Regions from separate parts of the Peribacillus sp. SIMBA_075 genome, predicted to be linked through region 2. Evidence: riboswitches for the same ligand, from Rfam matches in the RefSeq annotation. Region 2 holds a riboswitch; each other region holds the start of a gene.
What was found. Region 2 has a riboswitch for thiamine pyrophosphate ahead of thiC (phosphomethylpyrimidine synthase ThiC). Riboswitches for the same ligand answer to the same signal wherever they lie in the genome.
Positions count from the first base shown of each region.

Region 1: another riboswitch for thiamine pyrophosphate. It lies ahead of SB775_RS24080 (ABC transporter substrate-binding protein); the one in region 2 lies ahead of thiC (phosphomethylpyrimidine synthase ThiC).
Region 3: another riboswitch for thiamine pyrophosphate. It lies ahead of tenA (thiaminase II); the one in region 2 lies ahead of thiC (phosphomethylpyrimidine synthase ThiC).

Region 1 covers NZ_JAWRYN010000052.1:21,936-25,220, forward strand. The annotation lists gene rarD (EamA family transporter RarD) at 1-140, shown strand, start outside; gene SB775_RS24075 (protein-glutamine gamma-glutamyltransferase) at 232-1,059, opposite strand; TPP riboswitch at 1,328-1,437, shown strand; gene SB775_RS24080 (ABC transporter substrate-binding protein) at 1,572-2,576, shown strand; gene SB775_RS24085 (thiamine-binding protein) at 2,588-2,872, shown strand; gene SB775_RS24090 (ABC transporter permease) at 2,869-3,285, shown strand, end outside.
Region 2 covers NZ_JAWRYN010000008.1:131,002-134,286, forward strand. The annotation lists gene thiC (phosphomethylpyrimidine synthase ThiC) at 1-1,548, opposite strand, end outside; TPP riboswitch at 1,684-1,798, opposite strand; gene SB775_RS09190 (HAD family hydrolase) at 1,914-2,702, opposite strand; gene SB775_RS09195 (histidine phosphatase family protein) at 2,877-3,285, opposite strand, start outside.
Region 3 covers NZ_JAWRYN010000011.1:93,461-96,745, reverse strand. The annotation lists gene SB775_RS11125 (NADH:flavin oxidoreductase) at 1-868, shown strand, start outside; TPP riboswitch at 1,458-1,586, shown strand; gene tenA (thiaminase II) at 1,723-2,406, shown strand; gene SB775_RS11115 (ECF transporter S component) at 2,420-3,004, shown strand; gene SB775_RS11110 (ABC transporter ATP-binding protein) at 3,017-3,285, shown strand, end outside.

The DNA of each region.
Region 1 (3,285 bases), on a different contig from region 2:
ATCACGAAAGATTTACAAAAGCGCATCTTTTAGCCTTTTTGTTCATATGGTCAGCCTTGGCTGTTTATACACTATCCATTACGAAATGGGGTCAGGCAAGTGCACGCAGGTTTAAAGGCAAAGGGGACATCGGTGCGTGAATAAGAAAAAATGCTTGGTGGTTCCATCCCCAAGCATTTTTTTTTGCCTATATTTAAAGAAACCGGTTTTACGGCAGGAGAATTGCTTGAGTCATGAAAGGTAAATCTTCGGACCTATTTCAGAAACAATCAAATCAGATAGGGTGACAAGACCGTGAACGGGCTTTGCACGGGAGATAGTTGGTTGGAATTGTCTATAGTAGGAACTATCCAAGCTAATGATATGCTTTGTCAGGAATGCTGAGATGGCGGCATTCGGCTTTCTATTGCTATTTAGTTCATCGATGATACCCTGTGCATTGGTAATCCCGATCCCGTGGCCATAAAAGAGGTCTTCTCCTAATAATATTGCATTCTCACCTTGCCATTCAGGTGTTTCCACATCGTGATCAGGGTTTTTGAAGTAAAGGCAATCCCCTGGTAAATAATCCGTTCCTTGATGAACATGAAGAGCCATATTCTTTGGAGGGCGCCAGTCATATAGAAATAGGCTTGAAAAAAGATAGTCGAAATTCCTAGGGCCGATTAAATCCAAAATGGCCTTTAAAAAAGTGACGACTATCGCTGTACCGCATTCGAAAGCGTAAAGCGTTCCATTCAAGAAAATGTCCAGGAGTGCAACATGAGGGGCAATCCCTGGCTGAAGGGTAAAGGTGCCATCCTTTGAAAGGCGCCAATATTGTTTATTGGATGCCGATTCCTCAAGTGTGGAAAATTCTGCATCACTTTTATCCAACGCAAAAGCTGCCTCGATGACTTGGTGCCTCAGTTGTATATCAAAATTAAGGTATCCAAAGCTCCGATATTCAAAAATGTTAGAATCTTCCGCTAGCAATTGGAGAATTTCAAGCGATTTAGCAGATGCTATACCTGGTTGGATGTGACTGACATCTAATAATTTGTGATTAATCTTTATCATGATCATATCCACCTTTTGCTTTTGAAATTAAGGGCATATAAAACCAGTACACAAAAAATGTCCACAGGTTATGCTCATTATATGAATACCTGTAAGGAAATGACTCTTTGAACGTGTCAGGCACGTAAACGAGAATGATTGGAATGGGATGATGTTTTGCTAGATATCCTTTAATGCAAGGGAAACCTTTCCAATTAATGAGAAGAAGCAAATTAGTATTCCTTTTTCTCCATGAATTGATATAATGGGAGAGAAAAGTTCATATGTGCGAGAAATGTAGGGGGGCCAGTACTGCTGGCTGAGATTGCGTCCTTTAGATGCTGACTCTTTGAACCTGATCTGGATGATGCCAGCGGAGGGAACATATTATTACTGACTTTCTGTTTTGTATGTTAAACGTCCGAATTCATCTTCGGGCGTTTTTTGTTTTTTTACCGGTATTGGAATGGACCCTGGCGCCCCATTATGGTTTCGGCATATGGATCTTATATGATGTGTAGGAGGATAATAGTTTGAATAAATTCTTACCACTGTTAACTTCGTTGTTCCTTTTGGCTGGATGTGGGGCAGGCGGAACTAATGAAAAAGAAGAATCATCTAAAAAAGAAGGCAATAAAGAATTAAAAAAGGTATCGGTCGTGCTTGATTGGACACCGAATACAAACCATACAGGATTGTATGTAGCCAAGGAAAAAGGGTATTTCAAAGAACAAGGTCTGGATGTGGAAATTATCATGCCAGGCGAAGCTGGAGCTGATAAACTTGTGGCTTCAGGGAAATCTGAATTTGGCGTGAGCTACCAGGAGGGCATTACGCAGGCCCGCGTGCAAGGCGTGCCGCTTGTTTCGCTAGCTGCTGTCATCCAGCATAATACCTCTGGATTCGCTTCACCTGCGGCAAAAAACATTAAAACTCCCAAGGATTTTGAAGGGAAAACGTATGGTGGCTGGGGGTCTCCAGTTGAAAAGGCCATTATTGATTCACTTATGAAAAAAGAAAATGCCGATGTAAATAAAGTGGATATAGTGAATACAGGGGACACAGATTTTTTCACTTCGGTTAAAAGGGATATAGATTTCGCCTGGATTTATTATGGGTGGACAGGTATCGAGGCTGAGTTGCGGAATGAAAAGCTTAATATGGTTTACTTAACCGATTACTCTGATAAGCTTGATTACTATACGCCTGTTTTGACAACAAATGAAAAGATGATTAAAGAGGATCCTGAGACTGTTAAAGCATTCGTTCATGCAGCTTCGAAAGGGTACCAGTTTGCAATTAAGAATCCTGATGATGCAGCGGACATATTAAGTAAGTCTGCACCTGATCTAGATCCAAAACTAGTGAAGAAAAGCCAGGAGTGGCTTGCAGATAAGTATCAGGATGATGCTCCGCGTTGGGGTGAACAAAAGCTTGAAATCTGGAAGAATTATAGTGATTGGATGAAGGAAAATAAGCTTCTTGAAGGTGATTTCAATCCTGAAAAGGCATTTACCAATGAATTTTTACCAAAATAGGAGGAAATACAATGGCCAATTCATTAATTAGTATACAAATCATTCCTAAAGGGGAAAATGTCATCCCCATGGTCGATGAAGCAATCAAGATCATTGATGAATCAGGTGTCAAGTATGAGGTTCACCCGCTAGAAACAACAATGGAGGGTGAGCTATCCGAGCTTTTTGCCGTGATAGAAAAAATGAATGTAAGAATGATTGAATTAGGCTCGCCGAATGTCATTTCCCAAGTGAAGATACTATATCAGCCAAGCGGGATTACGATGGATACGTTAACGGAGAAATATCGGGCATGATCAAAAGGGGAATTTGGAAGAAGGGGGCTCCCTTCTTTCTTTTATTATGTTTGCTGATAGTATGGGAGTCAATGACAGTCTTATTAAAGGTTGAAAAATGGCTGCTTCCCGCTCCATCAGCCATTTTCATTGAAGGAATTGAGTCGTCCCGTAATCTTTTTGGACACCTTATATCAACAACTGAGCTTGCGTTATCGGGTTTTCTTATTGGAAGCTGTATTGGGTTATTAATTGCTGCAATCTTACACCTATTTCCAGGTGTGAAGGACGCGGTTTATCCTCTGCTCATACTCTCGCAAAATATACCAATCATAGTTTTGGCACCGCTTTTAGTGATCTGGTTTGGCTTTGGCATGCTGCCTAAGTTAATTGTGATTTCACTCGTATGTTTTTTTCCGGTTGCGGTCGCTTCA
Region 2 (3,285 bases):
AAGATTGAACTGATCTCTCCAACGAAATTCGAATCTAGCCTTCGAAAGGGCATCATCCCGTTTTTGTGCATCCTTATGGCCCTTTGCAAGGTCAGCTGCGTGGGCTGCAATTTTATAAGTAATGACCCCTACTCGAACATCCTCTTTATTCGGAAGTCCCAAATGCTCTTTCGGTGTCACATAACATAGCATGGCAGTTCCAAACCATCCAATCATTGCAGCACCAATCGCAGAAGTAATATGATCGTATCCAGGAGCTATATCCGTTGTTAAAGGTCCTAAGGTATAGAATGGAGCTTCTTGACAGACTTCCAGCTGCTTATCCATATTTTCTTTAATCAAATGCATCGGTACGTGACCGGGTCCTTCCACCATGACTTGAACATCGTGCTTCCAAGCAATCTTCGTCAGTTCCCCCAGTGTTTCCAATTCAGCAAATTGCGCCTCATCGTTTGCATCTGCAATGGATCCAGGACGGAGGCCGTCACCTAATGAAAATGAAACATCATATGCCTTCATGATTTCACAAATCTCTTCAAAGTGAGTATAGAGGAAGCTTTCTTGGTGGTGGGCCAAGCACCATTGTGCCATGATGGAGCCCCCTCGTGAAACAATACCCGTAACTCGCTTTGCAGTTAAAGGGATGTACCGCAAAAGCACACCAGCGTGTATGGTGAAGTAATCGACACCTTGCTCGGCCTGCTCGATTAATGTATCCCGAAAAACTTCCCAATTTAAATCTTCCGCGACTCCATTCACTTTTTCCAATGCTTGATATATCGGAACCGTCCCAACTGGCACTGGTGAATTCCTGATAATCCATTCCCGGGTCGTGTGAATATTCTTTCCGGTGGATAAATCCATTATGTTGTCGGCTCCCCAACGTGTAGCCCAAGTCATTTTCTCCACTTCATCTTCGATCGATGAACTAACAGCTGAGTTTCCTATATTCGCATTTATTTTCACATGAAAATTACGTCCGATGATCATTGGCTCACTTTCAGGATGGTTAATATTTGCCGGAATGATCGCCCTGCCGCTAGCTACCTCTTCTCTTACAAACTCAGGGGCAACATTTTCCCTGATTGAAATGAACTCCATTTCTGGGGTGATGATACCTTTACGGGCATAATGAAGCTGGGTTACGTTTTTCCCTTTCATTGCGCGCAATGGCTTTCTTTTCAATCCCGGAAAAATTTCAGCTTTGGATTGTGACTCCACTTTTTTATATCCATTATCTTCGGGTTTTATTTCACGTCCTTCATACTCCTCAACGTCTTCACGTTCCAAGACCCAATTGCGTCTAATCGGGGCAAGGCCTTTATGAATATCAATGGGATATTCTGAATCCGTATATGAACCGCTTGTGTCATAAACCCGCAAAGGCGGATTCTCCTCTTCGCCGAATGCACCTGTAGTGGGACTTAGCTTAATTTCACGCATAGGCACTTTAATATCAGGTCTAGATCCCTCAACATACACTTTTTTACTCCCGGCAAAACTGGACATAATTGAAACGTTCATGTCATTTACTGAATTACTCATCATGATTTCATTTCTCCTTTTTAAGTTCATTTAAAAAGAACAAAATCCAATCCATTTCGCACGAAAAAACCGGATCTCATATTTAAGACCCGGCTAACGTTAGTATGACTACAGCAATGACCAAATGAAATGTCATTGTTTAGTAGATTCTAACTTCCCCACGCTGGTATGAACCAGATCAGGTCCTGAGGGTTAAGAAGCATAAGCGCTTCTCTCTCAGCCCAACTGTTATTGGACACCCCTAGTCTGAATAATTTAATTGATTACAGGGTAACTATATATCACCCTTTTCATTCTGTATATAATTTGAAAGTCCTAATACTTTAGGTCATCCTCTCCAAATTCGTTACTTGGAGAAGGATCACCAATTAATTTTCCAGGCTCTCAAGGATTGGGAAAAGCTCCTCTAAATGCTTGATTTCATAGGTTGGAAGCACTTCATTCCGTTCCTTATCATGGCGATTTATCCAAACCGACTTTATACCTACCCGTGATGCTCCAAGGATATCCGTCATTAAATTATCGCCGACCATCAATACTTCATCCTTATCAAGCTCCATGATCTCCAAAGCATGCTCAAAAATGGAGGCATCCGGTTTACCTCGTCCAAAAGCTCCAGAAATGACGATTTGATCGAAATAAGGAACTAGTTCAGGTGTAATTTCAAGTTTAGTATTTTGGAGTTCAGGAGAACCGTTTGTCAACAATAGCATTTTGTACTTCCCTTTTAATTCATCTAACACACGGAATGATTCTTCATAAATAAATGGCTTTTTACGTCTCTCTGCAGGGAAACGTTCTGCCAGTTCGAGCCCAAATGCCGGGTCATCGATCCCTAATGCCTTCAAGCCTCTCGTCCATGCTTCTTTCCGATAATTTGGTGCAATCACGGCCATCTTCCGGAATTCATCATGATCATCCTGAAAATTTCCCCACAGTCCTTCAAATGGGTTGATTCCGATCATTTGTGTAAATCCATAAGTATCGTAAGAAGAATAAAGCTCACGCGCTTCCTTCCGAACCGCTTCTTCAAACTCGTCGACATTTAAATCATATTTCTCCTTAGCCACTTCACATGTGGCCACAAAAGCCTCTTTTACACTTTTCTGATCCCATAGTAATGTATCATCTAAATCAAAAAAAACTGCCTTCACCAAATTGTCCAACCTCTTTCCCTATTATTGAATTCGTAAAAATTACACTATTACAATAATAAACCACAACCAAAAGAAAAAGAATAACTAATCGGAAAAGGCCTGCATCTTTCTTAAGCAAAATGTTCAATTACCAGACTTACCTTCTATGGCGGGAAACCCTATATTTTTGACTTATCATCTTTCGAATACATACAGCTTTCCATTACCGGCAATCTTGAATTTTGGACCGGTGAACCCCCGTCGGATCAGCTCTTTCCTCATATAAACCATAAGGGCGGCATGACTCACGATCAGAACATCCCTTTCCCCCTTTGCAAAAACTTCATCCAATACTTTATTGATCCTTCGTTCGGCGATCTTAATTTCCGCCCTTGTCTCCTTGTTGAACAGCGAGCAGCAGCGAATCCAGATGGCCCAAAGGATGAACGGCAGCTTCACCTTCCCTTTGAGAGGGGGAGAAGGTATTTCCCGCAGCTCCTCCATCCGATGAACCGTACCTGGATAAATATGTTCCGCTGTCTTGACAGCTCTCGACATATCACTGCAATAACATTCCTGCCATTCCTCCACGCCAAGTAAAGTC
Region 3 (3,285 bases), on a different contig from region 2:
TATCGTGACAGAAGGTACGGTGATTAATCATTCGGATTCGTCCAATCAAGCCAATGTACCGCATTTCTATGGCGAAGCTGCATTAAACGGTTGGGCAAACGTCGTGGCTGCTGTACACGAAGTAGGCGGACGGATTATTCCGCAGATTTGGCATATGGGTGCGCGAGGCCATGTTGGCGATTATTCGGAATTGGATATCGCCGCAATCGTTCAAGCCTTTGCGCAGGCAGCATTCGAAGCCAAGCGGCTTGGCTTCGACGGCATTGAGCTTCACGGTGCGCATGGATATTTGATCGACCAATTCTTCTGGGAGAAAACGAACCCGCGTACCGACAGCTATGGCGGCGACATGGTTGCCCGCACCCGCTTCGCGGTCGAGGTCATCGAAGCTTGCCGCCGTGCCGTCGGACCGGAATTCCCGATTGTGCTGCGGTTCTCGCAATGGAAGCAGACGGATTTTACAGCGAAACTGGCAGCAACGCCGGCGCTGCTGGAACGGTTCCTGACGCCACTTTCCGATGCGGGCGTCGATATTTTCCACTGCTCGACCCGCCGTTTCTGGGAGCCTGAGTTCGAAGGCTCCAATCTGAATCTCGCCGGATGGACAAAAAAGCTGACGGGTAAACCGACGATTACGGTTGGATCGGTCGGTCTGGATAACGATTTTACGAGTCACTTTACGGAAGGAAAGAGTGCCAAAAATACCAAGATCGACGGGTTAATCGAAAGGCTTGAACGTGAAGAATTTGATCTGGTAGCCGTGGGTCGGGCATTAATGGTTGATCCTGCTTGGGTAAACAAGATTCGTGACGGCCGAACAGCTGAATTGGTTCCCTTTACATCTGAGTCAGTGAGAACACTTCATTAAGCCTCCGTTTGATTAGTTAACACAAGATACATTCTGGAGTTTATGGATAAAAGTGCTATACGATTGCCGCACAGCGAAGCATATGGAGATTTATGACAGCGATAAAGTTGTAGGGACTGTAGACGAAAACTATGAATTCAAATTAAGAGATCCAATCTATCCAATACTTTGATGCATAATATTTTGTTATGTCTGTCTTTAAAAAAGACTCTTTTCGTAAAGATTGTTGTTTTTAAAACGAAACTATTTAAGGTTGATTGGAGCGGAAGTGCGAGACTCCTGCGGGAGCACCGCCCGCCCCGCGGAAAGCGAGCATCTGGAGGGGAAATCAACCACAACTCACTACCTGGTAAATAGCAACAAAGTATGTGAAAACAGCCTTAAAAAAAGAGGATAAGAGTATCTTATTATTCCATAGAGAATGGGGGGCTGCGGCATCCTCTTTTCTTCATCCTTAGCGTATTAGAAGATTGAAAGACTAGTAATCCAAAAGATTAATAATGAACATCTTTGATTGAAAACTTTTCTAATACGTTTGACAATTGGATTTATCGTGTTAATATAAAGGCAAATGAAATATATATACAATTTGTACCACTAGGGGTGCTTTATAGGTAAAAACTGATTTTACCTGAGAAGCTGAGATTAAAGTATGACTTTAAGACCCTTAGAACCTGATCTGGTTTATACCAGCGTAGGGAAGTGGGGTCTGGGACAATACGTTTCTGTATTATTTCAAGTACAACCACTTTCTTTACGTTAAAGAAAGTGGTTTTTTATTTGCAAAAAAAAGGGGTTATAAAAGGCTTTTATCCGTATCATTCATAAAAAAATAGAATTTGGAGGTAATGGACATGAAGTTTTCAGAGGAAATCCGCCAGGAAGTTGATCATATTTGGGAAGCTAGCTTTAATCACCCGTTTGTTGCAGGAATAGGAGATGGCACATTGCCAATAGAGTGTTTTCGTTTTTATGTCAAGCAGGATGCCTATTATTTATCTCATTTTGCTAGAGTTCAAGCTTTAGGAGCAGTCAAGGCTACAGATTTACATACAACAAGCAGGCTTGCCGGCCACGCACAGGGAACATATGAAGCGGAGTTGAAGCTTCATGAAAATTTTTCTGAGAGATTAGGCATCACCAAAGAAGAACGGGAAAGTTTCAAACCTGCCCCGACTGCCTATGCTTACACTTCCCATATGTATCGTGCGGCATATTCTGGACATTTAGGTGACGTTATTGCGGCTATCTTGCCATGTTATTGGCTGTATTATGAAATAGGTGAAAAGCTGCAAGAGTGTAAACCGGAAGAGCCGATTTATCAAGAATGGATAGCAGCTTACGGCGGAGAGTGGTTCCGCTCTTTGGTAGAAGAACAAATTGCCAGGCTTGATGAGATTGCTGAAAAGGTAACAGATGAAGATAAGGAAAGAATGAAGGAGCATTTTATCCTTAGCAGCCAATATGAGTACTCATTTTGGGAAATGGCTTATCGTTTAGAGACATGGCCTGTGCATAAGGAAACACTAGAAGTATAAAGGAGATTGAAACATGAAAAAAGGATTGAAATTAACGGATATATTAGTCACGATCGTGATTGCCGTAGCATTTGGAATCGTTTATATCCTTTGGGGTTCGATTTATTATTCTGTTAAACCATTAGGATTACATCTAGATCAACTTATTTATGGAATGTGGTTTATAGCTGGCCCCGTCGCCTTTTTGATTTTACGGAAACCGGGTGTGGCACTTCTGGCAGAGATAGCTGCAGCTTCAGGTGAATTCTTTCTAGGTTCACCATGGGGGCTGTCCGTACTCTTATATGGGGTGGTCCAAGGTTTGTTCGCTGAACTGGTATTCATGGCGTTCAAATATAAAAAATTCAATATGCCGGTGGCCGTTTTAGCTGCGATAGCTTCCTGCCTTGCATCAGTAATAATGGATTTTGCCTACGGGGAAATAGGTGCTCTCACTCTTTGGAATTTATCGTTATTCATGATAGCGAGGTTTGTGGGTTCCATATTCTTTGCAGGTGTAACTGCTTATTATCTAGTTAAAGTCCTGGAAACAACAGGAGTAACTAATCTAGTTCGTCCAGTTTCAAGTAAAGATTATGCAGAACTGGACCAAAAGTAGAGGTTGATGGCCATGAAACCAATCGTTTCTGTTGAGAAGTTAAGAATGAAATTTCCAGGTGATGGGTCTTTGATTTTCAAGGACCTATCCGTCTCGATTGATAAAGGTGAAAAAGTTCTATTGTTGGGACCATCAGGATGTGGTAAGTCGACTCTTTTGCAAGTGTTAAGCGGATTGATTCCGAATTCCATCGAAGTCCCGATGAAAGCGGAGAAATTGAAATGCGCTTCTTCATGGGGATATGTTTTTCAAGACCCTGATAGTCAGTTTTGCATGCCATT